DNA from 3 places in the Pantoea sp. CFCC18177 genome. Region 2 is predicted to be linked to each of the others. Evidence: predicted binding sites of a transcription regulator. Region 2 holds the regulator's gene; each other region holds the start of a gene.
The links. Region 2 encodes Fur, which represses iron uptake genes when iron is present. Its sites were predicted from a motif close to ATAATAATGAGAACNACTATCAA; they were not measured.

Region 1 (10,247 bases), on a different contig from region 2:
AAGCGCTGTGGTTAAGTCTAGTCAACAAACTTAACCGAGGAGATCATTGTGGCAATCAAACCGCCGTTTTGCCCTGGTCATTTCTGCCAGAATCTTGCCTGATTCTCCAGAGTGGTGGAGCTTTAAGCAGCATTGCGGCACACTGGATTTTTGCTGCCAGAGAGAAAACCATGCCGAATGATGCCCTTTGCCGCCAGCTGGCGCAGCGAGTGATTGCGTTAATGAATGATGCCCGGCAACCGTTGTGCGCGGTTGATAACGTCAAGCTGATCTATGCCTGTGAAACGCTGCCGCGCACGCCGATGATGTACCAACCCGGCATTGTGATTCTGTTCCAGGGACGTAAAACCGGCTATCTCGGCAGCACGGTGTTCCACTACGATGCCACCAAATATCTGATGCTGACCGTACCGTTGCCGGTGGAGTGTGAAACCGAAGCAACGTTAGAAGAGCCGCTGGCGGGCATGTGTCTGAGCGTGGATACGGCCAGTCTGCAGGATCTGCTGATGGATATTGGCGATGATGAGCAGTTTCAGCCGCAGCTGCATACCTCGGGCATCCATTCGGCTTTTATGAGCGAGGAGATGCTCTGTGCAGCCGAACGCTTGTTGGATGTGATGAACAAACCGCGTGATGCGCGTGTGTTGGGTCCGCAGCTGGTGCGTGAGATTATTTACTATGTGCTAACCGGGCCGATTGGCGGCGCACTGCTGTCGCTGGTGAATCGTCAGACACAATTCAGTCAGATTGCGCGCGCGTTGCGCCGCATCGAAAACCATTTCTCAGAAAGCCTGAGCGTAGAGATGCTGGCGGCGGAAGTGAACATGAGCGTGTCGGCATTTCATCACAACTTTAAAGCGGTAACGCAAACCTCGCCGCTGCAATACCTGAAGCGCTATCGCCTGCATCAGGCGCGATTAATGATGTTGCAGGATGGCATGAAAGCCAGTGCGGCAGCGGTGCGCGTCGGTTACGAGAGCCCTTCGCAGTTTTCGCGGGAGTTTAAACGCTATTTCGGCGTAACGCCGGGAGAAGAGGCCAGCCGCGTGCGACTCACGTTACCGTTTGACGCCGCGTGAATGACAGGTGCGCATAAATGCGCACCCTACAAAACCTTGTTTGGTCGCCATTGATAGCGACCAAATACATGACAGCGTTTATTTACGCTTTCTGGCGGCGCTTTTTCCAAATCACCACAATGCTGCCAGCCAGCCCGACACACAGCAGCACCATCGGTAGCACCATCAGCACGGCCATCACCTGGTCTTCATGGCGCTTGATAAACGGCACCTGACTGATGCCATAACCCATGGCCACCACAATGCCGACCCACAATGCGCCACTCAGCCAGTTGAACAGCTGGAAGCGACCGTTCTGTAAGCCAGAGATGCCCGCCATGGTAGGCAGCAAAGTGCGTACAAACGCCAGGAAACGACCGACCAGCAGCGCCATCAACCCATGACGGTTAAACAGGTTCCACGCCCGCTGGTGGTATTGCGCGGGGAGGTGCATTAACCAGCTTTTCACCAACCGGGTATTCCCGAGCCAGCGGCCTTGCAGATAACTCAGCCAGCAGCCGAGGCTGGCGGCGGTGGTCAGAATCACCATAGTTGGCACGAAATCCATCACGCCTTTGGCAATCATGGCACCCGCGAGCAGCAGCAGGCTGTCGCCCGGCAAGAAAGAGGCCGGCAACAAACCGTTTTCCAGAAACAGCGTCAAAAACATCACGCCGTAGACAACCCACACGACATCTGGATTGGCCAGCGCGGCAAAATCCTGATGCCAGAGCGCGTGGACAATCTCATGTAAAACACCCATCTGCTATCCCATCGAGTCACAAGGATTCTATTTTAACGTTCTGTGGCATCGTATTCGTTGATCTCACCGATGCCACACAGAACGGTTTAGGTTTTGTTTATCTTTTTACTGCTTTAAGCGGGCAAAGCCGGCTTTCAGGTCATCTAACAGGTCATCGACATGCTCAAGACCGATGTGCAACCGCACCAGCGTTCCGGTGAAGTCCACGCCGCCAGCTGGGCGAATTTCTGCCAGTTCTTCCGGCTGGTTGGCCAGAATCAATGATTCATAACCGCCCCAGGAATAGGCCATGCTGAAGTGGTGGAAATGGTCGAGATAGTTCGCCAACTGCTCGCGGCTCAGCTTTTCATGCAGGATAAAAGAGAAGAGTCCGCTGCTGCCGTTGAAATCACGCTGCCAGAACTCATGCCCTTTGCATTGCGCTAACGCGGGGTGATTCACGCGCGCCACTTCTGGCTGTGCAGCCAGCCATTCTGCCACCTGCAAACCGCTCTCTTCATGCTGGCGCAGGCGCGTACCCAGCGTGCGCAATCCGCGGCTGGCCATGTAGGCGGTATCGGCATCTACCATCTGGCCCATCAGGTACGAATTCTCACGCAGCTGCGGCCAGCAACGTTCATTTGCAACGGCAGTACCGATCATCGCATCGCTGTGGCCAATAATGTATTTGGTGCCCGCCTGAATAGAGATATCGATGCCATGCTCCAAGGCGTTAAACAAGACGCCCGCTGCCCAGGTATTATCGATCATGATGATCGCGTCTGGCGCTTTAGCCCGCACCGCCGCCACGATGGCCGGGATATCCTGCACTTCCATGGTGATGGACGCGGGCGACTCAAGGAACACCACGCGCGTATTCGGCTGGACTAATTCACCGATTTCGCTGCCAATGCAGTGATCAAAATAGGTGGTGGAGACGTTCAGCTTACTGAGGATTTTTGAGCAGAAATCCTGCGTGGGTTCATACACCGCGCCGCTGACCAGAATGTGATCGCCTGCTTCAACAAAAGAAAGAATCGCGTTCGACACCGCCGCTGCACCGCAAGGATAAAGCGCACAGCCTGCGCCGCCCTCCAGTTCCGTCATGGCGTCCTGGAACGAGAAGTGGGTGAGCGTGCCGCGACGGCCATAAAAAAGCTCACCGGATGCACGACCTGCGGTCGCACGTTTTTTGTCAGCAACGGTGTCAAAAACCAGTGACGAGGCGCGTTGAATCACGCTGTTAACTGAGCCCTGAGTGTAACGTTTGCTGCGTCCCGCGCTAACCAGCGTGGTATCAATTTTATTCGTTGCCATCACTGCCTTTCCTGACACTTACCGCAAAACATCCACGTTACCACGAAATGTCGCACTGGGTTGATCCAGATTACGGAATATCAGAGTGGTGCCAGTATTCTGTAAAACAATGGGCAAATTGTGGAATTACAAGGCACTTTTGGATTGTAAATAGTAATGAGAACTACTATCACTTCGGTCAATTTTTTTGCTATGATCCGCGCTTCAATCGTGAACTGTGCAACAGAAGTTGGAGACGCAGCGTGGTAGCCAGTGATTTGATGCAAACGGACCTCTCCGTTTGGGGCATGTATCAGCATGCCGATATCGTGGTAAAAATTGTGATGATTGGCCTGTTACTGGCCTCAGTTGTCACCTGGGCGATTTTCTTCGGCAAGTTTGCTGAGCTGAGCGGGGCGAAACGTCGCCTGAAACGCGAACAGCAGGCACTGGGCGAAGCACGATCGCTTGATGATGCTTACCGCGCCGCCGAAAGCTTTAAAAGTAATAGCCACAGTGCTGTGCTGCTGAATGATGCACAAAACGAGCTGGAACTCTCAGCGGGTGCCGACGATCTTGATGGTATCAAGGAGCGCACCAGCTTCCGCCTTGACCGTCGCGTTGCGGCATTCAGCCGTCATGCCGGTCGTGGTAATGGCTTCCTCGCCACTATCGGTTCTGTTGCGCCATTTATCGGTCTGTTTGGTACCGTGTGGGGCATCATGAACAGCTTTATCGGTATCGCTAAAACGCAGACGACGAACCTCGCCGTTGTGGCGCCGGGCATCGCAGAAGCGCTGCTGGCCACCGCCATTGGTCTGGTTGCTGCTATCCCTGCGGTGGTGATTTACAACGTTTTCGCCCGCATGATTGCCAGCTACAAAGCCTCATTGGGTGATGTGGCCGCTCAGGTGATGCTGCTGCAAAGCCGCGATCTGGACCTCGGTAACGTGGATACCGCAAAAGAAGCGACCCGTCCAGCGGCGGCACAGAAACTGCGCGTAGGATAAGTATTATGGCGATGCGTTTAAACGATGACTCGGTAGGCGACGGCGAAATGCATGAAATCAACGTGACGCCGTTTATCGACGTTATGTTGGTTCTGCTGATCATCTTTATGGTCGCCGCGCCATTAGCCACGGTGGATGTGCGCGTTAACCTGCCTGCTTCCACCAGCGCACCGCAACCGCGTCCGGAAAAACCGGTCTATCTGTCGATCAAAGAAGATAAGCAGATTTACATCGGTAATGATGCGGTCACCAAAGAAACCCTGGTGAATGCGCTGACGGCACAAACCGAAGGCAACAAAGAGACCACCATCTTCTTCCAGGCTGATAAGTCAGTGGATTACGAAACGCTGATGAGCGTGATGGATCAACTGCGAGAAGCGGGTTATCTGAAGATTGGATTGATGGGTATGGAGACCGTGAAGAAATAATTCACCGCTCTCACCACCCTAAGGGCCGCTATTTACAGCGGCCCTTTTTATTTGCCTCGCTATAGCAATGTTAATTTCTTGTTACTTTTGGTCTCACTTTTGTAAACTGCAATGGTGAAGCAGATCACATCTATTCCTGGCGTATCCGGTTAAAACGGAAGAAAAACCCCAGGAAGATCAATATGAGTGCGAGCCAGTCTTTACAAAAGCCATCGCAAGGCGGTGCCAAAACCATCTTTAGTGTCACCAGCGGTAATTTCCTTGAAATGTACGATTTCATGGTATTTGGTTATTACGCAACGGCGATTGCCAAAACCTTTTTCCCCGGAGATGACCCTTTCGCCTCACTGATGCTCACTTTGATGACTTTCGGTGCAGGCTTCCTGATGCGCCCCCTCGGCGCGATTATTCTCGGTGCTTACATTGACCATCACGGTCGCCGCAAAGGGCTTTTATTGACGCTGGGGCTGATGGCGCTGGGTACGCTGACGATTGCCCTGGTGCCAGGTTATGCCACCCTGGGGGCCGCCGCGCCGATTCTGATTTTGCTGGGGCGTCTGCTGCAAGGCTTCTCCGCGGGTGTCGAGTTAGGCGGTGTGTCCGTTTATCTGGCCGAAGTCGCGCCAAAAGGGCGCAAGGGCTTTTATGTCAGCTGGCAGTCTGGCAGCCAGCAAGTGGCGGTGATCTTTGCTGCACTGCTGGGTCTTGGCCTGAACCATCTGCTGGCGAAAGATGCGGTCACCGAATGGGGCTGGCGTATTCCGTTTGTGGTCGGTTGTATGATTGTGCCGTTCCTGTTCTGGATCCGTCGCATGCTGGAAGAGACCGAGGCGTTTAGCCAGCGTAAGCATCACCCTTCGATGGGCCAGATTATGCGCTCGGTGGGGCAGAACTGGGCTCTGGTGCTGGCGGGGATGCTGATGGTGGTGACCACCACAGTGATGTTCTACATGATCACCGCGTTCACCCCGACCTTTGGCAAAACCGTGTTGATGATGAGTGATGAGCAGAGCTTTATGGTGACGCTGTTTGTTGGCATCTCCAACCTTATCTGGTTGCCGGTGATGGGGTCTCTCTCGGATCGGATTGGCCGTCGTCCCTTGCTAATCACCTTTACCATTCTGATGATCCTGACGACCTGGCCGGTACTGCACTGGTTAGTGGGTTCACCGAGTTTTGCGCATCTTGTGGAAGCCGAACTGTGGTTGTCTTTCCTGTATGCCAGCTATAACGGTGCGATGGTGGTGTATCTGGCTGAAATCATGCCAGCGGAAGTGCGTGCATCAGGTTTCTCGCTGGCTTACAGCCTGGCAACAGCCCTGTTTGGCGGTTTCACGCCAGCCGTTTCCAGTTATCTGATCCATGCCACCGGAGATAAAGCGATGCCCGGCGTCTGGCTGTCGTTTGCCGCGGTATGCGGATTGGTCGGTACGCTGTTGATTGGCCGTATGGTGAAACAGTATCAGGCACGCCACAGCGGTTCGCCGGTGAGTGCATCCTTGTAAGATTTGGGCGGCCTTAGGGCCGCCTTTACCCCTCTAAAACGATAAATCCACCACCACACTATCGGTATAGCTGCCTGCGGCAGGCGTATTCTGCGTGGTCAGGATTTGTGCCGTGTAGGTAAAATTGCGCGTAATGAGATCGCTGTTCAGCGATGTCGCGCTTGCGCTACTCCAGCGATCGGTGCCCGTGGGTCCCCAGCGAGTCGTGGTGGTGGTTCCTTTATAGATGTCATAGGCCAGCCGGTTTGTGCCGCTCGCCATCTGGCGTGTCGTACCGCTGTAATAACTGCCGTTGCTCAGTCCCACCGTGAAGGTACTGCCTTTAGAACACACCACGTTGATGGTTTGCTGCACGGTAGAGAAACTGCCGACCAGCGGCGCACTGCCAAAACTGACGTTGGGTGCGGTGATGGTGGTGCAGTCGTTCGTAAGGACCAGGTTAACCGCAAACGTCATGGCTGTGCCGGTACTGGTTTGCACGGTGCCAACGCATATCCCCGCTACGTTGAGGCCCGCACATACCGTGTAGCTGACGGTTATCGTCACCATCGTGGTGTAACTGCCCGCCGCCACCACCTGTCCCGGTACGGTGCGGAAATAGAGTGGAATGTTGAAGTTCAGGCTGTTCCCCAAACCCAGCAGTAGCGAAGAACTCCAGGTATATTTCCCACCCTGCTGCAGTTCAGTGGCGCAGGCGCTGTCGATGCATATCTGAAACGGGATAGTATCGGTGCCGGTACTGTCGGTTTTCAACGCTGCGCGCGTGCCACTCAGATAGGTTGAGGTGGTAAAGGTGTAGGCCACATTATCGGTGCCCAGCAGCGACAAGGTGCCTGAACCACAGTTAACGTTGGTGATGGTTGAAGTGCTTTGCGCGGTTGAGCCGACGGCAAAGGTGGTAACAGAGCCAAAGGTCGCCGTCGGTGCCGATAAGCTACACAGCGCGTAGCTGGTACCCGGCAGAATAAACAGCGCCAGCAACAAAAGTAGCTTTCTCATGGTGAAATCCCTGACTGTGAATTATTCGCCGAACTGATTGCTGATCCTGGCGGCGGCGGGGGCAGAGCACAGGTGAGCGGTCCGTAGGTTTGCAGCGCTTTGGGCTGGCCACCCTCAATGGTCAGTGTGGTATCGCATGTGCGGCCATCCGGTGTGACCACGTGAATGGGGTTATCACCGCTGAGATTCTCCATCCAGACAATCCCGTCCCAGCCGACATATTCGGTCGCCTGGCTGGGACGTAAAACCTGGCTGGAGATAGGGATCGGCTGACCGTCGCTGTCGTGGAGCACCACGCTGGCAGCACGCAGACGCTCGACCGGGAAGTGAAGCAGGTAACCGCTTTTCCGTTTCACCGCGAAGCGTTGTTCCACTTTGGGCGCGGTTCGGTCAGCGGGTAAATCCAGGGTATCGAGATCGTATTTCGCACCGTAATAACTGCTGATCGAGGGCACCAGCAAATAGCCCTCTTTATCGGTGCGTCCCATTGACTGGTTCTCATAGCGCACCGTCACATCCGGATAATCGGTTTTCACCACCACAAAGGCATCGTTGATATCGTTGGCGGCGAAGACGCGATTATCCATCAGCACCAGTGATCCCGTTAAATCTGCCCACTGCGTGGTGTTGTCGTTATCCCCATAGAAACCGGCAGAGGTATCAATTTTGTTATTGCGATAGCGCAGGCTCGCCTGGCGATAATCTCCGCTATCGCCGCCCTGATTGGCCCACGCAGCATCGTAAGCAAACCCGCCGTCCGTTGGCATGGCGCGTGAAACGTAGACGCGCTGGTTATTGCGGCCTTGTTGATCACGCTCATAGCTGACAGAAGCGCTGCTCTGCTCACCGAAGGGAATGACGAGGGAGATCGCGCCGCTCCAGTCGCCTTGCTCCTGATCGCGGCTGGCCGAGATATACAGGCTGCTGTTGCCCCACAGATTCTTACTCCACGACAGGTTCCACAGGCGGGTGCGGTCGCCAGACCCGCCAGCGATATCAAAGTAAGCCAGACCAAGGCTGCCGTATTGGTTGAGGGAGACGCTGGCAGTATATTGCGCACTGCGCCGTGCCAGCGAGTAGCTGGTATTGGCGCTGTCACCACGGCTGCCCACCAACGCCAGGTTGCCGAAATCAGCCGTTCGCAGCGTGTGTTGCGTCCCTAAACTGAACCAGCTGTTGTTGTACTGATAGCCCCAGCTGTATTGCGTGCCCGGTTTACCCTCCATCTGGCTCTGCGCCAGTGCACCGTTCACCACGCCCCAACTGCCAATCTTCACTAATCCTCCGGCTCCCCCCATCGCCACGCTGTCGCTGCCCTCGGCATGGCTCTCTAATGTCAGCCAGTCGGTTAAGCCATAACGATAAGACCCGCTGGCGGCTGCCGCCCCGTAATCGAAGTTTTGCAGACCGTAGTTTTCACGAATCGCACCGGCAGAGAAGGAGTAATCGGATAAGCCCTGACGCAACAAACTGCTGGAAACATAAAACGGCAGCGTGGTCGTCACCTGGCGTCCCACGGCATCGGTAGTGGTGATCACCGCATCGCCCGCGCCATTAACAAACGGGACATTGGTCAGCGACCACGGGCCCGGTTGCACATTGGCCTGGGTGCTGCGATAGCCGTTGATAAACAGATCAACCGACGAGGGAACGGCAGCCTGGCCAGAAAATGCGGGCAGGGGATAGGTCACCAGATCAGGGCGCACGCTAAAATCACGCGCGATCTGAATCCCGCCGAGACGCACGCTGTTGCTCCAGCTTAGCGCGTCAGTGACCAAATCCCCGGCGCGCCAGCTGATGGCATCATTTTCATCTTCGTTACTGAACCAAGTGTCGTAGCGGATGTAGCCTTCTTGCTGACCGCTCACGCCACCTTCAAGCTGCTGGGTGTAAACCCCGTTGGTGGAGAACTGTCCCACGGGGCCGAAGAAGCGCAACTCGTTCCAGCTGGAGAGGCGCGAACCTGCGTTATCCGTGCGCGTCGCGTAGAAATCGTAATTGAGTAAGGCACCGTTGCTGGAGCGTCCCGGATAGCGCGGACCCCGCTGATCCTTCCCAATCACCTGGCCGGGTAACCAGGCGGGGGGAACCGTGAGCAGCAAGCGTTGGCGGCGCTCGTCGTAATCCACCTTCACGTCCGCCAGTTTATTGATATCGACTTGCTGGCCCTGCAGCTTCTCGGCGGGAATACCCACACGTTGCAAATCGCCGCTGCGTACCCAGAAATCCCCGTTTTTTCGCTCGACCGGTACGATGTCACCGCGATCGCTCTGGTTAACCACCAGTTCCAGCATATATTGCTGGCCGCTGGCGTTATTCTCCATGGCAGGCGGGGGCGGCAGCTCGGAGAAGGTTTCCGCGCCGCTGGTCTGGGGGCTGAGACAGAGTACGCTGGCAACGGCGAGCGCACAGGGATGTAGCGTAAACCTCATTAGCGCGCGGCCGCGCTGCTCCAGTGGCCTTTATTCACCTCGGCCGATAGCTCGCCACTCACGCTACTGGTTAACGGCCAGCGGTTGCTGCTATTAGCGAGCACATAGCCAAACAAGCCATTTCCGATGCGACGGCCACCGATAGTGACATTACTTAACCGCGCATGGCCATTACCCCGGTTAGTGAGTTCTAGCCAGCGTCTGCCACCGCTGTCAATTTGTTGCCAGCTGAGCTGCGGTTTCGCACTGTCACTGGTGACGCCGTTACCGTAGACAAACAGCGGGACCGAATAGCGCATCTGGAAGGTCAGCCCCGCCTGATTCTCACCCGGGGTGCGTGGCGTCGGGATTTCATCCAGCACCACACGGTAGGACATTTCACGCCCTGCTTCAGGTGGCGTTTGTTTGATCAAACGAACCAACTGTTTCTGACCTGGCTCCAGGCGCACCATGGGTGGGCTCGCCACCACCTGCTGCTGGGTTTGATACTGCTCCTGACCGCCGACTTGCAGCCAACTGAAAATGCGGACCTGCATGATCGTGGTGGCGTTGCCGCGGTTTTCCAGCCACAGCTCGCTGGCCTTATCTTCGGGATTTATCGCCGGATCGATTGGCCAAATCATCAGCGAATTGGCCGCGTGGGCGGCGGGGATCAGGGCCATGACAAACAACAGTGACAGGGCGCGCAGGTTCATGATTATTCATCCTTCTTTAATACTTCCATCACCAACTCAGTGTGACGGTTAAGGTGTCGGTATAAGTCCCGGCGCGCGTCGG
Region 2 (10,247 bases):
GTGATGCGCGATCCGGTGTTGTATCGCATTAAGTTTGCCGACCACCACCAGACCGGTGATAAGTGGTGCATCTACCCGATGTACGACTTTACTCACTGCATCTCTGATGCCATCGAAGGCATTACGCACTCGCTCTGCACCCTGGAGTTCCAGGACAACCGTCGTTTGTACGACTGGGTACTGGACAACATCACCATTCCTCAGCATCCGCGTCAGTACGAATTCTCGCGCCTGAATCTGGAATATGCGGTGATGTCGAAGCGTAAGCTGACGCAACTGGTTACCGAGAAAGTGGTTGAAGGCTGGGATGACCCACGCATGCTGACCGTTTCAGGTCTGCGCCGCCGTGGCTACAGCGCTGCGTCCATTCGCGAATTCTGTCGTCGTATCGGTGTCACCAAGCAGGACAACATCGTTGAGATGGCCTCGCTGGAATCTTGCATTCGTGACGATCTCAATGAGAACGCACCACGTGCCATGGCGGTTCTTGATCCACTGAAAGTGGTGATCGAGAATCTGCCAGCAGGCCATGAAGAAACGCTGACTATGCCTAATCATCCGAATAAGCCGGAGATGGGAACCCGCGAAGTGTCGTTCAGCCGCGAAGTGTGGATCGATCGTGCTGACTTCCGCGAAGAAGCCAACAAGCAGTACAAGCGTCTGGTGCTGGGTAAAGAAGTGCGTCTGCGTAATGCTTATGTGATCCGCGCTGAGCGTGTGGCAAAAGATGAAGAGGGTAACATCACCTGCATCTATGCAACCTGTGATGTCGACACGCTGAGCAAAGATCCTGCAGATGGTCGCAAGGTGAAAGGGGTGATTCATTGGGTGTCAGCGATTCACGCGCTGCCTGCTGAGTTCCGTCTTTATGATCGTCTGTTCAGCGTGCCAAATCCGGCAGCGGCAGAGGACTTCCTGACCACCATTAACCCGAATTCACTGGAAATCAAACAGGGCTTTGTCGAGTCTGGTTTGCGTACTGCTTCGGTAACTGCGCCGTATCAGTTTGAACGTGAAGGCTATTTCTGTGCGGATAGCGTCTATTCGCAGCCGGGTAAACTGGTGTTCAACCGCACTGTCGGGCTACGTGATACCTTTGCCAAAATCGGCGAGTAATCATGTTTGCGATATACCCAAAATAATTCGCGTTGCAGGAAGGCGGCAACTGAACGAATCCCCGGGAGCATACACCAGTATGTGACTGGGGTGAATGAAGGCAGCCAACGCACCTGCGGCTTGAAGTATGACGGGTATAGCACAATATGATCATCTAAGGGCGAGCAATCGCCCTTTTTTATTGCCTGTAATTCACCTCCTGCAACCATTTATGCTGCGGGCCGTGAAATCTGCTTGTTGGCTGTTATTGCGACAATTCTGACTTTAGTAAAATTAACCCATTAGCGAGTGTCAAAAACTTTTTTTCAGGTAGGCTATCCGCTCTCAGACAGGGCTCTGCGGGTTATCAAAGGAAAAAAAATGACAAGTCTCGCGTTGGAAGCTAAACACAGTGTGGTGGTTTTGCATCAGCTGATTGAACGTATTTTCAATCAAGCAGAGGGCAGCGATGACAGCATGGAACTGCTTCTGTCGCACTTTCATCCAGAATTCAAAATGGTCACACCACATGGCAAAGAACTGGACCTGAACGCGACTGAAACACTGTTTCGTCAGTTGCACGGTCAGCGTGAGGGGATGCGAATCGCCACCAGCGAACATGCCATCATTTCTCAGCAAAGCAATGAGATTACCATTCAGTATCGTGAATTACAGATGATGAACGGGACTAACCAGACCCGCATTTCGCTGGCGGTGTTGGACTGCAGCACCACCATTCCACGCTGGCGCTATCTCCACGAAACCTTTGTTGCCTGATTGCAGGCATAAAAAAACCGGTGACGAGCACCGGTTTTTTTATATTGCATAGCACACGTCATTACTTGTCGTGGAGCGTGTCGTCTTCGCGGCAGTCTCCCAGCGCACAGTGACCATAAAGGTACAGGCTGTGGTTGCTGAGTTTAATGCCATGGCGAGTCGCAATTTCACGCTGACGCGTTTCAATTGATTCGTCGCTAAATTCAATCACTTTGCCACAATCCAGGCAGATCAAATGATCGTGGTGATGTTGCTGGGTAAGTTCGAATACGGATTTACCGCCTTCGAAGTTATGACGGGTGACGATACCTGCGTCATCAAACTGGTTAAGAACGCGATATACCGTTGCCAGACCAATCTCTTCGCCCATATCAATCAGGCGCTTGTACAAATCTTCCGCACTGACATGGTGGGACTCTGGTCCTGGTCCCTGAAGCACTTCCAAAATTTTCAATCTTGGGAGAGTGACTTTCAGGCCAGCCTTCTTCAATGCGGAGTTGTTGTCAGTCATGCGGATATTGTCCTGTTACTTTGCGAGTCACTTACGGCTCAAAGGCCTTGAATGTTTAGGTCACGCATATTCTCATTTGCGTCTCATTATAGAACCCAAGCAGTGAAATGAAAACCAAGGCGTCGCGTAAAATCAACAAAAGCTGTAAGGATAAACATCGCTTATGCCATTGAGAAACGTAGTGGTTTGGGTTTCCATTTCACTCAGCCTCATTCTAAAGAGCGAGGAATAAGCGGATGACCATTGCGGGTATTCTACAGATTTGCGGGGAAAAGTTAAAAAACCGTCGCTATTATTTTCATAGGAGATTCCTTTGTTCCGATGTGAGACACCGCTCACATCGGGTAGGGAAGGGGATCAGGCTTCGATGATCTCTTTTAGTTGCAGCTCATCGAAAATCTGCTTAACCCATGCATCAACACGTTCGTTGGTCAGTTCAGGCTGACGGTCTTCGTCAATCGCCAGACCCAGGAAGTGTTTGTCGTCTGCCAGGCCCTTCGAAGCTTCGAAGTGATAACCTTCCGTTGGCCAGTGCCCAACAATAACGGCACCGTTTGGTTCAATAATGTCACGAATGGTGCCCATTGCGTCGCAGAAGTACTCAGCATAATCTTCCTGGTCACCACAACCAAACAGCGCAACCAGTTTGCCATTGAAATCAATCTCTTCCAGGGTTGGGAAGAAATCATCCCAGTCACACTGTGCTTCGCCGTAATACCAGGTCGGAATGCCCAGCAGCAGGATATCGAACGCTGCGAGATCTTCTTTGGTGCTCTTGGCAATGTCATGCACTTCGGCGACATCTTTACCCAGTTGTTTCTGGATCATTTTTGCAATGTTTTCAGTGTTGCCGGTATCGCTGCCGAAGAAAATGCCTACGATTGCCATGGGTTAGATAACCTCTTAAATCCTGATTGTGAAAGTAAGTCAGTTGACTGCACATTTAAGCGAATGATAGCAGACCAGTGAAAAGCGCGGAACGTGTAAAGCCTTAACTTTGTGTTCCTGTGTGCGGTCTGCACACGCTAAGACAGTTTGAGTTGCGCCAGCAGCATTTGTTCAATCAATTCGCTGCGACTGATGTTTTGTTGATCGGCCAAGGTGTTAAGTGCGTCAACAGCTTCGCTGGACATCTTTAGCTCAACACGACGCAGCCCACGCACTTTATCGCGCTTGAGCTGGTTACGTTTGTTGATACGTAACTGTTCGTCACGCGTCAGCAGACTGGTTTTTGGTCGACCGGGACGCCGCTCGTCTGCAAAAAGATCGAGCGTGGTACGGTCTGTCTGTTCTTTTGCCATGATTTGTGAAACTGAGTGGGCGCGAACGGCGGAAAGGCGCTGCGCGATTTATACATTATCGGCCCGACCGCGGCGAAAAAATCATCCGCGGCAAATTTTTAGCGCGACATCATACTCCAGCGCCATCCGTGACGCCAACCCTAAACCGCTAACAGCAAGCTTTTGCTTTTACAGGTTAAAAAAGCGACGAACCGCGCGCAAAACCGCATCAGGTTTTTCCGCGTGCACCCAGTGACCGGCACCGCTGATCACATGTGCATGGGCCTGCGGGAACTGACGCAGCAGCGCATCGCGATGCTGATTGTCCAGATAAGGCGAATCACCACCACGAATAAACAGTGCCGGGTGGGGCCAGGCAGGGATGGCTTCCCAACCAGAAATCGTGGTGTAGTTATCCCACAGGACAGGGACATTAAAGCGCCATTCCCCCTCGGCAAACGATTTCAGGATGAACTGAATGACTCCCTCTTCGTTGATGTACTGGCGCATCACTTCTGCGGCTTCACTCCGACGCGTCACGCCTGCGGCGGTCACGGCACGAATCGCGGCAAAGATTTCATCGTGACGGCGCGTTTGGTAATCAACCGGGGCGATATCGATCAACACCATCTTCTCGATGCGTTCCGGTGCCACGGCACTCAATGCCATGGCGATCTTTCCGCCCATCGAATGGCCAATCACGCTGGCACGTTCAATCTGGTGAGCATCCAGTGTGTCAACGATGTCTTGCGCCATCGCGGCATAATTCATGATCTCGCTGCGTTCGGATAACCCATGGTTACGCACATCAACTTGCAGCGTTGGGCGTGCATCGCGCACTCCGCGTGCCAGTACACCCAGGTTATCGAGGCTGCCAAAAAGGCCATGAATTAACAGAATCGGTGTGGCATCAGGCGAAGATTGTTCAGTTTGCAGACGGGCGTTCAAAATCATGGCTAAAGTTCTTACGGTTGTGACCTTGGCATAGGTTATCATGGATTCACCTGTCCAGGAGCCAGCCGGCCAGGCATTAGGGCATATTCCGACTTTTGCCCTGAAACGATGCCAGCGCTATCGGCTGCTACGGATTTAACTTTATAATCCTTATGTTAGAGCCCGCTCACATTTTGCACGACTGGATTTTGCTAAGGCCGTTGCAACAATGCGTGGTTCTGTCATTTGCCAGAATTGTACGGAATAAGATGAAAACGATTGAAGTTGACGAAGAACTCTACCGTTATATTGCCAGCCACACGCAGCACATTGGTGAAAGCGCCTCCGATATTTTGCGCCGCATGCTGAAGTTCACTGCAGGCCAGAGTGCGCCCGCCGCACCTGCCGCCAGTGCGACAGTCAAGGAAGCGCAGCCTGCGCGTAACGACGCGCGTCCTCAGGATCGCGTGCGTGCCGTGCGTGAACTGCTGCTTTCCGATGAGTATGCTGAGCAGAATAAGGCGGTTAATCGCTTTATGCTGGTACTGTCAACGCTCTATCGTCTTGATCCGGCAGCTTTTGCTGATGCTACTGCCTCGCTGCAGGGCCGCACGCGCGTTTACTTTGCGGGTGATGAGCACACGCTGTTGCAAAATGGCACCCATACTAAGCCGAAGCATGTTCCCGGCACGCCGTACTGGGTGATCACCAATACCAATACAGGTCGCAAATGCAGCATGGTTGAACACATCATGCTGGCTATGCAGTTCCCTCAGGAACTGACAGAGAAAGTTCGCGGCACCATTTAAACCGAAGCGTCAGGGAGAAGCGCCAATGGCCAATCACCCCCGTGCCGGGCAACCCGCCCAGCAGAGCGATTTGATTAACGTTGCACAATTAACCTCGCAGTATTACGTCCTGAAGCCAGATGCGGCGAACCCGGACCATGCGGTGAAATTTGGCACCTCCGGCCACCGCGGCAGCGCGGGACGTCACAGCTTCAACGAAGTGCACATTCTGGCGATTGCGCAAGCGATCGCTGAAGAGCGCAAAAAGAATGGCATCACCGGTCCTTGCTACGTGGGTAAAGATACCCACGCACTGTCTGAACCGGCAATTTTGTCGGTGCTGGAAGTGCTGGCGGCCAACGGCGTGGACGTCATTGTGCAGCAAGAGAATGGCTACACGCCAACGCCTGCGATCTCCAATGCCATTCTTGAGCACAACAAGCGTGGTGGCGCGCAGGCCGATGGTATCGTGATCACGCCTTCACATAACCCGCCAGAAGACGGTGGCATCAAGTACAACCCACCAAACGGTGGACCGGCTGATACCAATGTCACCAAAGTGGTGGAAGATCGGGCTAACCAACTGATCAAAGGCGAGTTGAAAGATGTGAAGCGTCTGCCGCTGGATCAGGCATGGGCGAGTGGTCATATCGTGGAGCAGGATCTGATTCAACCTTACGTTGAAGGGCTGGCTCAGGTTATCGATTTCCCGGCTATCCAGAAAGCAGGCCTGAAAATTGGCGTTGATCCACTCGGTGGTTCGGGCATTGCCTACTGGCAGCGCATTGCTGAGCATTACAAGCTGGATTTGACCATTGTTAACGATGCTGTCGATCAGACCTTCCGCTTTATGCATCTGGATAAAGATGGCGTGGTGCGCATGGACTGTTCGTCAGAGTGTGCGATGGCTGGTCTGCTGGCATACAAAGATAAGTTTGATTTGGCATTTGGCAACGACCCGGATTATGACCGCCACGGTATCGTCACGCCTGCTGGCCTGATGAATCCTAACCACTATCTGGCTGTCGCGATCAACTACCTGTTCCAGCATCGCCCGCAATGGGGCAAAGATGTGGCAGTGGGTAAAACCCTGGTGTCCAGCGCGATGATTGACCGCGTGGTAAACGACATCGGTCGCAAACTGGTTGAAGTGCCGGTTGGCTTCAAATGGTTTGTTGATGGCCTGTTTGATGGCAGCTTCGGTTTCGGTGGCGAAGAGAGTGCGGGTGCTTCCTTCCTGCGCTTCGATGGCTCCGCCTGGTCAACCGATAAAGACGGCATCATTCTGTGCCTGCTGGCGGCAGAAATTACGGCCGTGACCGGTAAGAATCCGCAGCAGCACTATGACGAGCTGGCAGAGCGCTTTGGTGCGCCAAGCTATAACCGTCTTCAGGCGCCTGCGACTTCAGCGCAGAAAGCGGCACTGTCTAAGCTGTCACCTGAGATGGTCAGCGCGGACACGCTGGCAGGCGATCCGATCACTGCACGTCTGACGGCTGCGCCGGGTAACGGTGCATCCATTGGCGGCCTGAAAGTGATGACGGAAAACGGCTGGTTTGCCGCACGTCCGTCAGGCACTGAAGATGCCTACAAAATCTACTGTGAAAGCTTCCTCGGCGCTGAGCATCGCCAGCAGATCGAGAAAGAAGCGGTGGAGATTGTCAGTGAAGTGCTGAAAAACGCGTAATGACTGACAGAAATGAAAAGGCCGCTAAGCGGCCTTTTTTTATGGCATGAAGCGGTAACCGATTCCGGTTTCAGTGATCAAATGGCTGGGTTGGGTCGGGTTCGATTCCAGCTTTTGGCGCAGATGACCCATATAGATGCGCAGATAATGGCTGTGCTCCACCGCATTTGGCCCCCACACCTGATTCAGCAGTTGCCGCTGCGTCAGCACTTTGCCCGCGTTATTCACTAATAAACTCAGCAAGCGAAACTCTGTTGGCGTCAGATGAATCTCCTTTTCATTGCGCAGCACACGCCGTGCTGCCAGATCCACACTCACTTCGCCAAATTTCACTACCGGTTCAGGTTGGCTGCTTTGATGACGACGCAATGCAACCCGCACGCGCGCCAGCAATTCACCAATGCCAAACGGTTTGGTCAGATAGTCATCGGCACCCGCATCCAGCGCATCAATTTTATCCTGCTCATCACTGCGTGCAGACAGCACAATCACCGGCATGCTGCTCCACTGGCGCACTTCGCGGATAAAGTCATTGCCATCCCCATCGGGCAGACCAAGATCGAGGATCACCAGGTCCGGCTTGCGCGTCGCGGCTTCAATCAGTCCACGCTGTAATTGCTCCGCTTCCACAATTTTCAGGCCCTCGCTCTCCAGCGCCAGGCGCACGAAACGGCGGATCTCCTTTTCATCTTCAACAATCAAGATGGTCGTCACGCTGACTCCTGCCACAGGTAAAGTTAACACGGCACTTTATCAAGAATCTGACACCACGTCCGCGCTGATATTTATAACCTTAAGCGATCGATAGTTTTACATCTTTGTAACTAACTTTCAGGTAAGCCTGATTAGTGCAAAAAAAGATCAAAATAAGTGGTCGGATGAGTAGTAAAATTACACAAACAAGGGTAATATCTGAGGCAGATCACATTTAACACAAAAATAATCACGAGGGGGCAAAGATGTATCAGGCATATCCACTCTATAAAATCGTACTGCGCCGCGTGCTGGTGGTATTGGGCGGTTTACTCGCGCTGCCGGTGATGCTGTTCCGCCAGGATCGTGCGCGTTTTTACAGTTATCTGCACCGTGTATGGTGCAAAACCAGCACCATGCCCGTCTGGCTGGCGCAGTCTGAAGCGGCTGCCGGTATCTACTGGTAATCGCGCTGCCTCGACAATAACCCGGGACTTGTTGCGAAGTACCGGGTTTTTTTATCCGAATTTTTCATTTCCGGCTTATGTCCCCGCTGTTATCAGCGTCTATTTCGGCTACACTTAAAACCTCTACAAGATTTTGGAGGTTGTACAAGTATGAGCGAAAAAATTCCTGTTGGTATCAGTGCTTGCCTGCTCGGGGATAAGGTCCGGTTTGACGGTGGCCACAAGCGTTTCGCTTTTGCAACCGACGAGTTGACACCTTTCATCCGTTTTGAGCCGGTCTGCCCAGAGATGGCGATTGGTCTGCCGACGCCACGTCCAGCCCTGCGACTGGTTAAAGAGTCGGATGAGCAAATCCACCTGTGCTTTAGCAAAGATGGCGGCCAGGAAGTCACGGATGAGATGCAGCGTTGGTCTGCCGAACGAGTGAAATCTCTGCATCATCTGTGTGGCTACATTCTTTGCGCCAAATCCCCGAGTTGCGGTCTGGAGCGGGTGCGGGTGTATCAACCTGATACCAATGACAATCGTAAAGCCGGCACCGGCATTTTCACCGCCTTCCTGCAAAAAGAGATGCCCTGGCTGCCGCTGGAGGAAGATGGCCGTCTGCATGATGACGCACTGCGTGAAAACTTCATGGGCCGGGTGTATGCGCTGCATGAGTTCAATGAGATGTGGCGCAGTGGGTTGACGCGCCACAAGCTGATTGCCTTCCACAGTCGATACAAATTGCTGTTGCTCTCCCATGCGCAGGACGAGTATCGGGAAATGGGGCGCTTTGTCGCAGCGATGGAGCAGTGGGACTCGCTGGAAGACTATGCATATGAATACCGCATCCGCTTGATGCATCTTATGTCGCATCAGGCTTCTCGGCGTAATCACACCAACGTGCTGATGCATGTGCAGGGCTATTTCCGTCCGCAACTGACCTCACCGCAGCGTCAGGAATTGGCCCAGCTCATCGACCGCTACCGTACTGGCGTACAACCGTTGTTGGTGCCTATCACCATGCTGAAACATTACATGGCGGAATTCCCGCACCCATGGCTGGCGCAGCAGCGTTACTTTGATCCTTACCCGGAAGCGCTGCGTCTGCGCTACGGTCAATAATTCCGGAGCGCTATGACCACCCATCTCGTCTGGTTGCGAAACGACCTGCGCATCAATGACAACACCGCTCTGGCTGCCGCCTGCCGTGACAGCCAGGCGACAGTGCTGGCGCTGTTTGTGGCGACACCCAAACAGTGGCAGCAGCACCATATGGCGCCGAAACAGGCGGCGTTTATCCATCAGAACCTGTGCTTGTTGCAGGACTCACTGGCCGAGCGCGGCATCAAGTTGCACTACCATCAGTGTGATGATTTTGGCGCGTCAGTGGATTACCTGAGTGAATTTTGCCAGCAGCATCAGGTGGATGAGCTGTATTATAACTATCAATATGAGATCAATGAGCGCGAACGCGATGCTGCGGCCGAAAAGCGCCTTGATGCACAGGGCGTGATTTGCCAGGGGTTTGACGACAGCCTGCTGTTGCCGCCGGGCAGCGTTCAGACCGGCAATCACAGCATGTTTAAAGTTTTCACGCCGTTCAGCCGTGCCTTTGTGCGTCGATTGCATCAGGGGTTGCCAGAGTGCCACCGTGCACCGCCAGCGCGCCGAGATGCCCCCGTCAGTGCTGGCAAAAAAATTCCCGCTTTCGATTATCCGTTTGAAGAAATTGATGCATCGCTGTTTCCCGCTGGCGAAGAGGCCGCGTTGAAACAGCTGCGCCATTTCGGCAAGCAGGCGGTGCAGCATTATCCCGAAGTGCGCGATTTACCGGCACTGGATGGCACCAGCCGCCTGTCGCCGTATCTGGCGATTGGCGTGTTATCTCCGCGCCAGTGTTTGCATCGCATTTTGAAAGAGCACCCTGATGCGCTCAATGAAGGCAAAGCGTTCACCTGGCTCAATGAACTGATTTGGCGCGAGTTTTATCGTCACCTGATGGTGGCGTTTCCGGCGCTATGTAAACACCAG
Region 3 (10,247 bases), on a different contig from region 2:
CCGATGACCTTCTGCCACGATGGTGCTGAGTTCGCGCAGATGCTTCTGTCCTCGAGTCGTCACCGCATCCGGAAAATAGCCTTTACCCTGCTGTAAAAGGGTGACGGACTTGACTTCAATATAGCAGTTTGATCTCCCTTCCGCTTGCAGCAGGAAGTCAATTCGGCTTTTTTCCGTACCGTATTTCACTTCGGGTTGGCAGTGGCTGTAAGCGGATAATTCTGGAATCGCGTCAAGGGTTAACGCCTCACGCACCAGTTGATTCGCGCGCAGAGTGTTAACACAGATCCAGTGGCCTTGCTGGGTCTCGGTCAATTCCCAGCTGTGCGGGTACTTGCGCGTGGCGCTGTTTGAGGTGGAGTACCACACCGTATCTCCTGGCGTGGCGCAACCGGTCATCGCTCCCGTGTTGGCACAGTGGATCGTCAAGGTTTCACCCTCAGGTGTCACCACGTCTGCCAGAAAGCGTTTATAACGGGCGATTAATCGGGCGGGTTTTAAGGGTGGCTCAAACTGCATTCATGCTCCTGAGGTGGTTAACAGTGGCCAGCGGGCCAGCCGTCGATAGCGTGTGCGACCCTGACTAAAGGTTGATGAAAACAGCGCGAAGTGACTGACATCCAGACGCCAGTGGAATCCGCGCGCAGGCAGGGCCACCTTATGTGTAGCGTGCCGCAGCAGTGTGATATGCGGATGAAAAGGCTGCGCACTTTGCGCACAGCCATGGCGCGCGGCTTGGGCACGCAACAAACTCGCTAGCTGTAATAAACCGCGTGGCGCCCGCTGACAGCCGAGCCAGACTACGCCGGGGCGAGGCCAGTGTCCTGCATCATCGATATCGAGATGAAAGCCAGGCTGAGCGATACGCGCGGCAAGCTGCTGCAACTGCTGTGAGGTTTCGCGGCTCACTTCTCCCAGAAATGCCAGCGTCAGGTGCAGATTCGCAGCAACCACCGGTTTTCCCGCCTCTTCAGCAAAGTTCTCCGCCCGCCACTGTACCAGCTGTTGCTGGAGCGGATCGGGCAGTTCGAGGGCAAAGAACAGACGTTGCGTGGTCATGATGGAGTTGCCGTTGAGTGCTACAATGCGCGCCATCTTAGCACAGGCGCAGTGGGAGTTGAGTGTGAGTGAATTACCGGTCAGCGAGGTGCTACCCGCATTGCTGGAAGCGTTGGCGCAGTCGCCGCAGGTATTGTTAGCGGCCCCCACCGGGGCGGGGAAGTCCACCTGGCTGCCGTTGCAATTGCTGCAAAAAGCACGGTTGCCGGGGCGGATTATCATGCTGGAGCCCCGCCGTCTGGCGGCACGCAACGTTGCACAACGGCTGGCGGAAGGGCTGGGTGAACAGCCGGGGGAAACTGTGGGTTACCGCATGCGCGGTGAAAACTGCTGTGGTCCCAACACGCGCCTTGAAGTGGTGACGGAAGGCATTCTGACGCGCATGTTGCAACGCGATCCGATGCTGGAAGGCGTATCGCTGGTGATCCTCGATGAATTCCATGAACGCAGTTTGCAGGCGGATTTAGCGCTGGCCTTGCTGCTGGATGTGCAGCAAGGGTTGCGTGATGACCTGAAAATTTTGCTGATGTCCGCGACCCTGGATAACGATCGCCTGCGTCAACTGCTGCCTGATGCCCCCTTTATCGCCTCTGAGGGGCGCAGTTTTCCTGTCACACGGCGCTATGCCTCGCTCAATGCGCAGCAACGTTTTGAAGAAGCGGTGGCGCGTGAAGTGGCGCAACTGCTGCGGGAAGAATCCGGTTCACTGCTGCTGTTTCTGCCGGGCGTGGCCGAGATTGAGCGTGTGAAGCGTGAACTGGCGTCACGCGTTGGTGAAGATGTTGATCTCTCTCCTTTATATGGCGCGTTATCGCTGGAGGAACAGCGTCGCGCCATCCTGCCTGCACCGACTGGTCGGCGTAAAGTGGTGCTTGCCACCAATATCGCCGAAACCAGTTTGACCATTGAAGGCATCCGGTTAGTGGTGGATAGCGCACTTGAACGCTCGGCGCAGTTCGACGTGCGCAGCGGCGTCACGCGGCTGCAAACACAGCGCATTAGCCAGGCCTCCATGACGCAGCGCGCCGGACGTGCCGGTCGTCTTGAACCGGGTATCTGCCTGCATTTATTGCCGCAAGAGCAAGCGATGCGTGCCGCCGCACAAAGTGAGCCGGAAATACTTAACAGCGATCTCGCCGCGTTGCACATCAATTTACTGCAGTGGGGCTGCCAGGATGCGTCGCAACTGCGTTGGCTGGATGCGCCGCCCGTGCGCAGCCTACGCGCGGCCAGTGCGTTGCTGACCCACTTAGGCGCGCTGGAAGGCGACAAACTGAATGCGCGTGGAAGAAAAATGGCGGCGCTGGGCAGCGATCCGTGCTTGACCGCGATATTAAGTGCCGCGCAAGACAGTGATGCGATTGCCAGTGCGGCCTTGCTGGTCGCGATTCTGGAAGATCCCCCACGCAGTGGCAGCGCCGATCTGCGAGATGCGCTCAATCGACCACAGCCGCACTGGCAGCGCCGCGCACGTCAGTGGCAGCAACGGCTGAATGCCAGCGGTGGCAAGGTCAATCCCGATCTGTTTCCGGCGTTACTGGTGGCGGGGTTTGCCGACCGCCTGGCGCTGCGTCGCGGCGACAGTGCCCGCTATCAACTGGCTAACGGCCTTGGCGCGATGCTGGATGAACAGGATGGCCTGAGTCGTAATGAATGGCTGATTGCCCCTACGCTGTTGCAAGGTGCCAGCGCCGCCGATGCGCGCATCCTGATGGCGCTGCCAGTGGATATGGCGCAGCTGCGCCAGCAATGCCCGGCCCTGGTGACACAACGTATTGATGTGGAATGGGACGAAGAGAAGGGCACACTGCGTGCGTGGAAGCGTGAACTCGTGGGTTCGCTGGTCCTAAAAGCGCAACCGCAGGCGCGTCCGGAAGCGGATATTTTACATCCGGCGATGCTGCGCTGGATCCGCGAAAAAGGGCTCTCAGTACTCGGCTGGACACCGGAAGCGGAACAGCTGCGTCTGCGCTTATACTGTGCGGCTGAATGGCTGCCTGAAGAGGCGTGGCCGCAGCTGGACGACGAAACGCTACTCGATTCACTTGAGCGTTGGCTGCTGCCGGAGATGAGTGCGGTGCGCGATCTCAAAAGCCTGCAAAGCGTCAGTCTTGTCAGTGCATTATTACATTTGCTGACATGGTCACAACGTCAGCGGCTGGATACTGTGCTGCCAACTCATTACACTGTGCCGACCGGAAGTCGCCTGCCCATCCGTTACGCGCTGGATAAACCCCCTGCGCTGGCAGTGCGCATTCAGGAGATGTTTGGTGAGGCACAAAATCCCGCGGTGGCCGAAGGGCGTATTCCGCTGGTACTGGAGTTGCTTTCACCGGCACAGCGTCCGTTGCAGATCACCCGTGATCTCGCGGCGTTCTGGCGAGGTGCCTGGCCTGAGGTGCAGAAAGAGATGAAAGGGCGCTATCCCAAACATCTCTGGCCCGACGATCCGGCCAACGCCTTGCCGACAAGGCGAACCAAGAAATTTTCATCGTGACACTCTGTGGATCGAATTCAGAGGGTTCTGCCATGCGCAGCACGAGAAAGCAGTTGTAGACTAAATAATTCGATTTGCAGGAAGGCGGTAAACGAGAGAATCCCGATGAGCTTACTTATTTAAGTGATTCGGGTGAGCGAGAGCAGCCAACGCACCTGCAAATCGAAGTATGAAGTATATAGAGTAACGGCCGCAGCCGTAGCTATGCCTGGAGAATAAAAGCATGTCTGGGAACGATCGCGAACCTATTGGGCGTAAAGGAAAAGCGCCAAAGCCGCCGCGCAGCACTGCGCGTCGGGGTCGCCGCAGGGAACTTGATGATGATATCGATCAGGACGATTTTGACGAAGATGATGAGGAGAGTGCGCCGGTGCCAGCAAAAGGTAAAGGTAAAGGAAAACGTCCGCCACGCGGCAAACGTCGTTGGTTAGGCTGGCTGATCAAGCTCTTCCTGGTCTTTGTTGTGGTGATGGCTGCCTGGGGCGTCTATCTCGACTCAGAAATCCGCAGCCGCATCGACGGTAAAGTGTGGCAACTGCCTGCCGCCGTTTACGGCCGTATGGTAAGCCTTGAACCGGGGATGTCGTACGACAAAAAAGAGATGATTGCGCTGCTGGAAGGCACGCAGTATCGCGAAGTGTCGCGCATTACCCGTCCGGGTGAGTTCAGTGTTAAAGGCAATACCATTGACCTGCTGCGTCGTCCGTTTGATTTCCCGGACAGCAAAGAGGGGCAGATCAATGCGCGTCTGACGTTCAGCAATAACGAACTGAGCGAGATTAAAAACCTTGATACCGGACGTGATTTTGGCTTCTTCCGCCTCGATCCGCGTTTGATCACCATGTTGCAGTCACCGAACGGTGAGCAGCGCCTGTTTGTGCCGCGCGCGGGCTTCCCTGATTTGCTGGTCAGCACGCTGATTGCCACCGAAGACCGCCACTTCTACGAGCATGATGGCATCAGCCCTTACTCGATTGGCCGCGCGTTCCTCGCCAACATCACGGCGGGTAAAGCGGTGCAGGGCGGCAGTACCTTGACGCAACAGCTGGTGAAAAACCTGTTCCTGACCAATGAGCGTTCACTGTGGCGTAAAGCGCGTGAAGCCTACATGGCCGTGATTATGGATGCGCGTTACAGCAAAGATCGCATCCTTGAGCTTTACCTCAACGAGGTTTACCTCGGCCAGGCGGGTAACGATCAGATCCGTGGCTTCCCGCTGGCGAGTCTGTACTACTTCGGGCGTCCGGTGGATGAACTGAGCCTCGATCAGCAGGCGATGCTGGTCGGCATGGTGAAAGGGGCTTCGCTGTATAACCCGTGGCGCAACCCGAAACTGGCGCTGGAGCGTCGTAATCTGGTACTGCGCCTGCTGCAACAGCAGAACGTCATCGACCAGGAGCTGTACGACATGCTCTCGGCACGTCCGCTGGGGGTGCAGCCGAAAGGTGGAGTCATCACCCCTCAGCCTGCGTTTATGCAGATGGTACGCAACGAACTGCAGGCCAAACTGGGCGATAAAGTGAAAGATATGTCCGGCGTGAAGATCTTCACCACGCTGGATCCGATCTCACAGGATGCGGCTGAAAAAGCGGTGGAAGAAGGTATTCCAGCGCTGAAAAAACAGCGCGGTCTGAAGGATCTGGAAACGGCGATGGTGGTAGTGGACCGCTTCAGCGGCGAAGTGCGCGCCATGGTCGGTGGTGCCGATCCGCAGTTTGCTGGATACAACCGTGCACTGCAGGCGCGACGCTCGATTGGTTCACTGGCTAAGCCAGCCACCTATCTTACCGCGTTGAGTCAGCCGAACAGCTATCGTCTCAACACCTGGCTGGCGGATGAACCGATTGCGCTGAAGCAGCCAAACGGTTCTGTCTGGAAGCCGATGAATGACGATAAGCGTTTCAGCGGAAAAGTGATGCTGGTGGATGCGCTCACTAACTCAATGAACGTCCCGACCGTAAACCTGGGGATGACGCTGGGGCTGGCTTCGGTTGTCGATACCTGGACCAAGCTGGGCGTGGGCAAAGATCAGCTCAACCCGGTGCCAGCGATGTTGCTGGGTGCGCTGAACCTGACGCCGATTGAAGCGGCTCAGGCGTTCCAGTCGATTGCCAGCGGCGGTAACCGTGCCGATCTGTCAGCGGTGCGTTCGGTGATCGCAGAAGATGGCACGGTGTTGTATCAGAGCTTCCCGCAGGCCCAGCGTGTCGAGCCAGCGCAGGCGGCGTATCTGACCTTGTACGGGATGCAGCAGGTGGTGGATCACGGTACGGCGCGGGCGATTGGTGCGCGTTACCCGAATGCTCATCTGGCCGGGAAAACCGGTACCACCAATGACCTGATCGACAGCTGGTTTGCTGGTATCGATGGCAAAGAAGTGGCGATCACGTGGGTGGGCCGCGACAACAACCAAAGCTCGAAGCTGTATGGTGCGAGCGGTGCGATGCAGATTTATCGTCGCTATCTCGATAACCAGGCACCGATGCCACTGCAGCTGACCCCGCCAGAAGATATCACGCAGATGAACGTCGATTCTGCCGGTAACTTTGTTTGCGGTTCGGGCAGCAGCACCTGGCGTTCAATGCCGGTGTGGACACTGGATGCCAATGCGCTTTGCCAACAGCAGCAACAGCAAATTCAACAGCAACAGGTCCAGCAGCAACAACAGCAGCAACCACAGCAACAGCCGCAGGATGAGCAGAAAGACGCTGACGGCGTAGCGGGTTGGATCAAGGATATGTTTGGCAGCAAGTAGTTAGCTGTATAAACCACAGGGCGCTTCGGCGCCCTTTTTCGTGTCTGCGATTTATTAATCGCGATCATGGACATGCACGATCTGGTCGCAAACGCACCGCCATCAGGCATTACATCTTGCGGATCTTGCCGGACTTCGCCTAAAATCCGTGCGTCTAATAATCATTCTCGTTTTCATTCGCCTGCATTGTTCCCTTTTTTGAGAGATCCTTTTATGAATGCGCGAAATTCCAATCCTTGTTCTGCACGTGCTGCGACTTCCCGTCGTCCGCTCGCTTTATTGATTTCTTTAACACTGGGCACGCTGAGCGCACAGGCGGTGGCAGAAGATACCGTGGTGGTCACTGCCAATGGCGGTAACACCGTCGCGCAGGAAAGCGCGTGGGGCCCGGCACCGACCATTGCCGCCAAACACAGTGCGACCGGCACCAAAACCGATACCCCGATTGAGAAGAACCCGCAGTCTGTGTCGGTGGTGACGCAGGAAGAGATGGCAATGCATGCCGTCACCAGCGTTAAAGGTGCGTTCAACTACACGCCTGGTGTGTTGACCGGCAACCGTGGCAGCTCTGATGTAATCGATGCACTGTCGATTCGTGGCTTCAGTGAAACCAACACCAACCAATATCTTGATGGCCTGAAATTGCAGGGTGATAACTACTCTGAGTTCGCTATCGATCCTTACTTCCTGGAGCGCGCCGAGCTGCTGCGTGGTCCGGTTTCTGTTCTGTATGGCAAAAGTAACCCAGGCGGCGTGGTGTCGCTGGTGAGCAAGCGACCCACGCAGGAAACGCTGCGCGAAGTGCAGTTCCAGATGGGCACCGACAACCTGTTCTCAACCGGTTTTGATTTTGGTGGTTCGCTGGATGATGACGGCGTTTACAGCTATCGACTGACCGGCTTAGCCCGCAGCGCCGATGCGCAGCAGGAGATGAACAAAGAGAAGCGTTACACCATCGCGCCTTCGTTCAGCTGGCGCCCAGATGCCAATACCCGTTTTGACCTGCTGACCTACTTCCAGAACGAGCCTGAAACCGGTTATTACGGCTGGCTGCCACGTCAGGGCACCGTTGTAGGGATCACGCGTCCGGATGGCAGCAGCTATAAGTTGCCGACCAATTTTGATGAAGGCGAAGACAGCAACAAGATCTCGCGTAATACCAAAATGGTGGGCTACAACTTCGAGCACAGCTTTAACGACACCTGGACAGTGCGCCAAAACCTGCGCTATGCGGATTTAAGAACCAATTATCGCAGTATTTACGGTAATGGCTTTAACTCCGCGACTAATGAAATTACCCGTGGTTCAGCGGTTTCTGATGAGAAACTGAATCAATTTGCGGTAGATACTCAGGCACAGGCTAAATTTGGCACCGGTGCGGTGGACCATACTCTGCTGATGGGGGTGGATTATCAGCGCACCCGTAATGATATTGATGCGGCATTTGGCTCAGCCTCCCCAATCAGTGCGATTAATCCTCAGTACGGTAACGATGCCATCATTGGCACGCCATTCCCTTATCAGTATCTGAATCGTCAAGAGCAAACCGGTCTCTACACTCAAGATCAAATGGAGTGGAACCGCTGGGTGCTGACTTTAGGTGGTCGTTACGATTATGCGATGACTTCAGCACTGAATCGCAATGGCAACACCGAAGAGAAGAACCATGACCAGGCCTTTACCTGGCGTGGCGGCTTGAACTACGTCTTTGATAACGGTATTGCGCCGTACTTCAGCTACAGCGAATCGTTTATCCCAACGGCGGGTACCACCGCCAGCGGTGAAACCTTCGACCCTTCCCGTGCGAAGCAGTATGAAGCTGGGGTGAAATACGTTCCGAAAGATCGTCCAATTGTGATTACGGGGGCGATCTATCAGCTGACGAAAACCAAGAACCTGACGCCAGACCCGAACAATATTAACTTCAGCGTACAGAGCGGTGAAATTCGTTCGCGCGGTGTTGAGCTGGAAGCGAAAGCGGCCTTGAACGCCAACATCAACATGACGGCGTCTTACACTTACACCGATGCGGAATACACCGAAGATACAGTGCTTAAAGGCAGAACGCCGGTGCAGGTGCCGAAGCATATGGCATCGTTATGGGGTGACTACACCTTCCATGAAACCGCATTGTCTGGTGTGACCTTGGGTGCAGGTGTGCGTTATGTCGGTGAAAGCCAAGGCTTGTACGCAAGCGGAGATAACGCCAATCAGAACTTTGCGGTGGCGAGTTACACCACAGTGGACGCAGCGCTAAAATATGACCTCGGTCGTTTCGGCCTGCCGGGTTCAACCGTGGGTGTGAACATCAACAACCTGTTCGACCGTGAATACGTTGCCAGCTGCTATCGTGATTACGCTTGCTACTGGGGCGCTGAGCGTCAGATCGTCGGTACGGCGACCTTCCGTTTCTAACCACAAGAGTTAGGGGGGCCTTCAGGTCGCCCTCAGACGTACCAAGAGGCGGCTCATGGGCCGCCTCTACAGAATTCGATGTGCAATGAATTAATCAACCAGGGATTACCATGCAGCATCCGCACCACGCAGAAACCACCTTCACGCTGGATAACGTCAGCTTTCGCGTGCCTGGGCGCACGCTGTTGCAGCCCCTCTCGCTGACCTTCGCACCGGGCAAAGTCACGGCGCTGATTGGTCATAACGGTTCGGGTAAATCCACGCTGTTGAAAATGCTTGGGCGTCATCATGCAGCGAGTGAAGGCCGGGTGCTGTTGAATGACGAGGCGGTCGATCACTGGGGCAGCAAAGATTTTGCGCGTCAGGTGGCGTATTTACCGCAACAGTTACCTGCTGCGGAAGGCATGACGGTGCGCGAACTGGTGGCGATTGGTCGTTATCCCTGGCATGGCGCGCTGGGGCGTTATGGCCAGGAAGACCGTGACCGCGTGGAAGAGGCGATTACGCTGGTGGGGTTGAAACCTTTCGCGGGACGGCTGGTGGACAGCCTGTCTGGCGGCGAGCGTCAGCGTGCCTGGTTAGCGATGTTGGTGGCGCAAAATAGCCGTTGTCTGCTGCTGGATGAACCCACCTCTGCGCTGGATATCGCCCATCAGGTTGATGTGCTGGCATTGATTCAGCGCCTGAGCCGTGAGCGCGGGTTAACGGTGATCGCGGTACTGCACGACATCAACATGGCAGCACGTTACTGCGATCGTCTGGTGGCATTGCGCGGCGGTGAGATGATTGCTGAGGGTGGACCCGAGGTGATTATGCAGGCCGATGTGCTGGGCAATATCTACGGGATTCCGATGGGCATTTTGCCTCATCCCCAGGGCGGTGCGCCCGTCAGTTTCGTTTACTGAGGCCTCGCCATGTTTGACATTTCCCGTCGTCGCTTACTGACGGCGCTGGCACTTTCGCCCCTGATGAATGTAGCGCCCTTGCACGCGTCTCAGCCCGATCTGCAAAGGATTCTGGCGCTGGAATGGTTACCCGTTGAATTGATGATGGCGCTCGGCGTGGCACCGCTGGGTGTGGCCGATGTGCGTAACTACAGGATTTGGGTGGGCGAGCCGCAGCTGCCCGCTAACACCATCGATCTTGGCTTGCGTACCGAACCCAATCTGGAGTTGATGACGCAGCTGCAACCTTCACTGATTTTGCATTCCAACGGCTACGGTCCGGCGCTGGATAAGCTGCAACGCATTGCGCCCACTATGGGTTTTGATCTCAATAGCGGTGACGGTAAACCGTTAACCACGGCGCGCAATTCGTTGCATGCACTGGGCGCACGACTGGGGCGAGAAGAGCAAGCGGTGCAGCATCTGCAGTACCTCGATGAGCAGCTCGCGGCGGCGCGTGAGCGTCTTAAACCCTGGGCGAGTCGCCCGATATTATTGATGTCACTGATGGACAGCCGTCACGCCATTACCTTTGGCGCCAATAGCCTGTTCCTGGAAGTGATGGAGATCCTTGGCC

Region 1: exbB (tol-pal system-associated acyl-CoA thioesterase) is a predicted target of Fur. The motif match lies at 3,268-3,290, and genes of this name have one in related genera.
Region 3: fhuA (ferrichrome porin FhuA) is a predicted target of Fur. The motif match lies at 6,466-6,488, and genes of this name have one in related genera.

What each region holds. Positions count from the first base shown of each region.
Region 1 covers NZ_JBNBPL010000039.1:11,591-21,837, forward strand. The annotation lists gene ACPUC8_RS24930 (AraC family transcriptional regulator) at 171-1,079, shown strand; gene ACPUC8_RS24935 (DedA family protein) at 1,162-1,821, opposite strand; gene metC (cystathionine beta-lyase) at 1,927-3,117, opposite strand; gene exbB (tol-pal system-associated acyl-CoA thioesterase) at 3,378-4,106, shown strand; gene exbD (TonB system transport protein ExbD) at 4,112-4,534, shown strand; gene ACPUC8_RS24955 (MFS transporter) at 4,717-6,039, shown strand; gene ACPUC8_RS24960 (Csu type fimbrial protein) at 6,073-7,038, opposite strand; gene ACPUC8_RS24965 (fimbria/pilus outer membrane usher protein) at 7,035-9,470, opposite strand; gene ACPUC8_RS24970 (fimbrial biogenesis chaperone) at 9,470-10,168, opposite strand; gene ACPUC8_RS24975 (Csu type fimbrial protein) at 10,194-10,247, opposite strand, start outside.
Region 2 covers NZ_JBNBPL010000010.1:51,995-62,241, reverse strand. The annotation lists gene glnS (glutamine--tRNA ligase) at 1-1,116, shown strand, start outside; gene ACPUC8_RS12535 (hypothetical protein) at 1,477-1,872, shown strand; gene fur (ferric iron uptake transcriptional regulator) at 1,934-2,383, opposite strand; gene fldA (flavodoxin FldA) at 2,741-3,271, opposite strand; gene ybfE (LexA regulated protein) at 3,409-3,684, opposite strand; gene ybfF (esterase) at 3,853-4,617, opposite strand; gene seqA (replication initiation negative regulator SeqA) at 4,866-5,405, shown strand; gene pgm (phosphoglucomutase (alpha-D-glucose-1,6-bisphosphate-dependent)) at 5,431-7,071, shown strand; gene kdpE (two-component system response regulator KdpE) at 7,111-7,785, opposite strand; gene ACPUC8_RS12495 (DUF2517 family protein) at 8,031-8,231, shown strand; gene ACPUC8_RS12490 (YbgA family protein) at 8,382-9,338, shown strand; gene phrB (deoxyribodipyrimidine photo-lyase) at 9,351-10,247, shown strand, end outside.
Region 3 covers NZ_JBNBPL010000006.1:184,185-194,431, forward strand. The annotation lists gene sfsA (DNA/RNA nuclease SfsA) at 1-519, opposite strand, end outside; gene thpR (RNA 2',3'-cyclic phosphodiesterase) at 520-1,059, opposite strand; gene hrpB (ATP-dependent helicase HrpB) at 1,085-3,556, shown strand; gene mrcB (bifunctional glycosyl transferase/transpeptidase) at 3,780-6,311, shown strand; gene fhuA (ferrichrome porin FhuA) at 6,525-8,726, shown strand; gene fhuC (Fe3+-hydroxamate ABC transporter ATP-binding protein FhuC) at 8,837-9,631, shown strand; gene fhuD (Fe(3+)-hydroxamate ABC transporter substrate-binding protein FhuD) at 9,641-10,247, shown strand, end outside.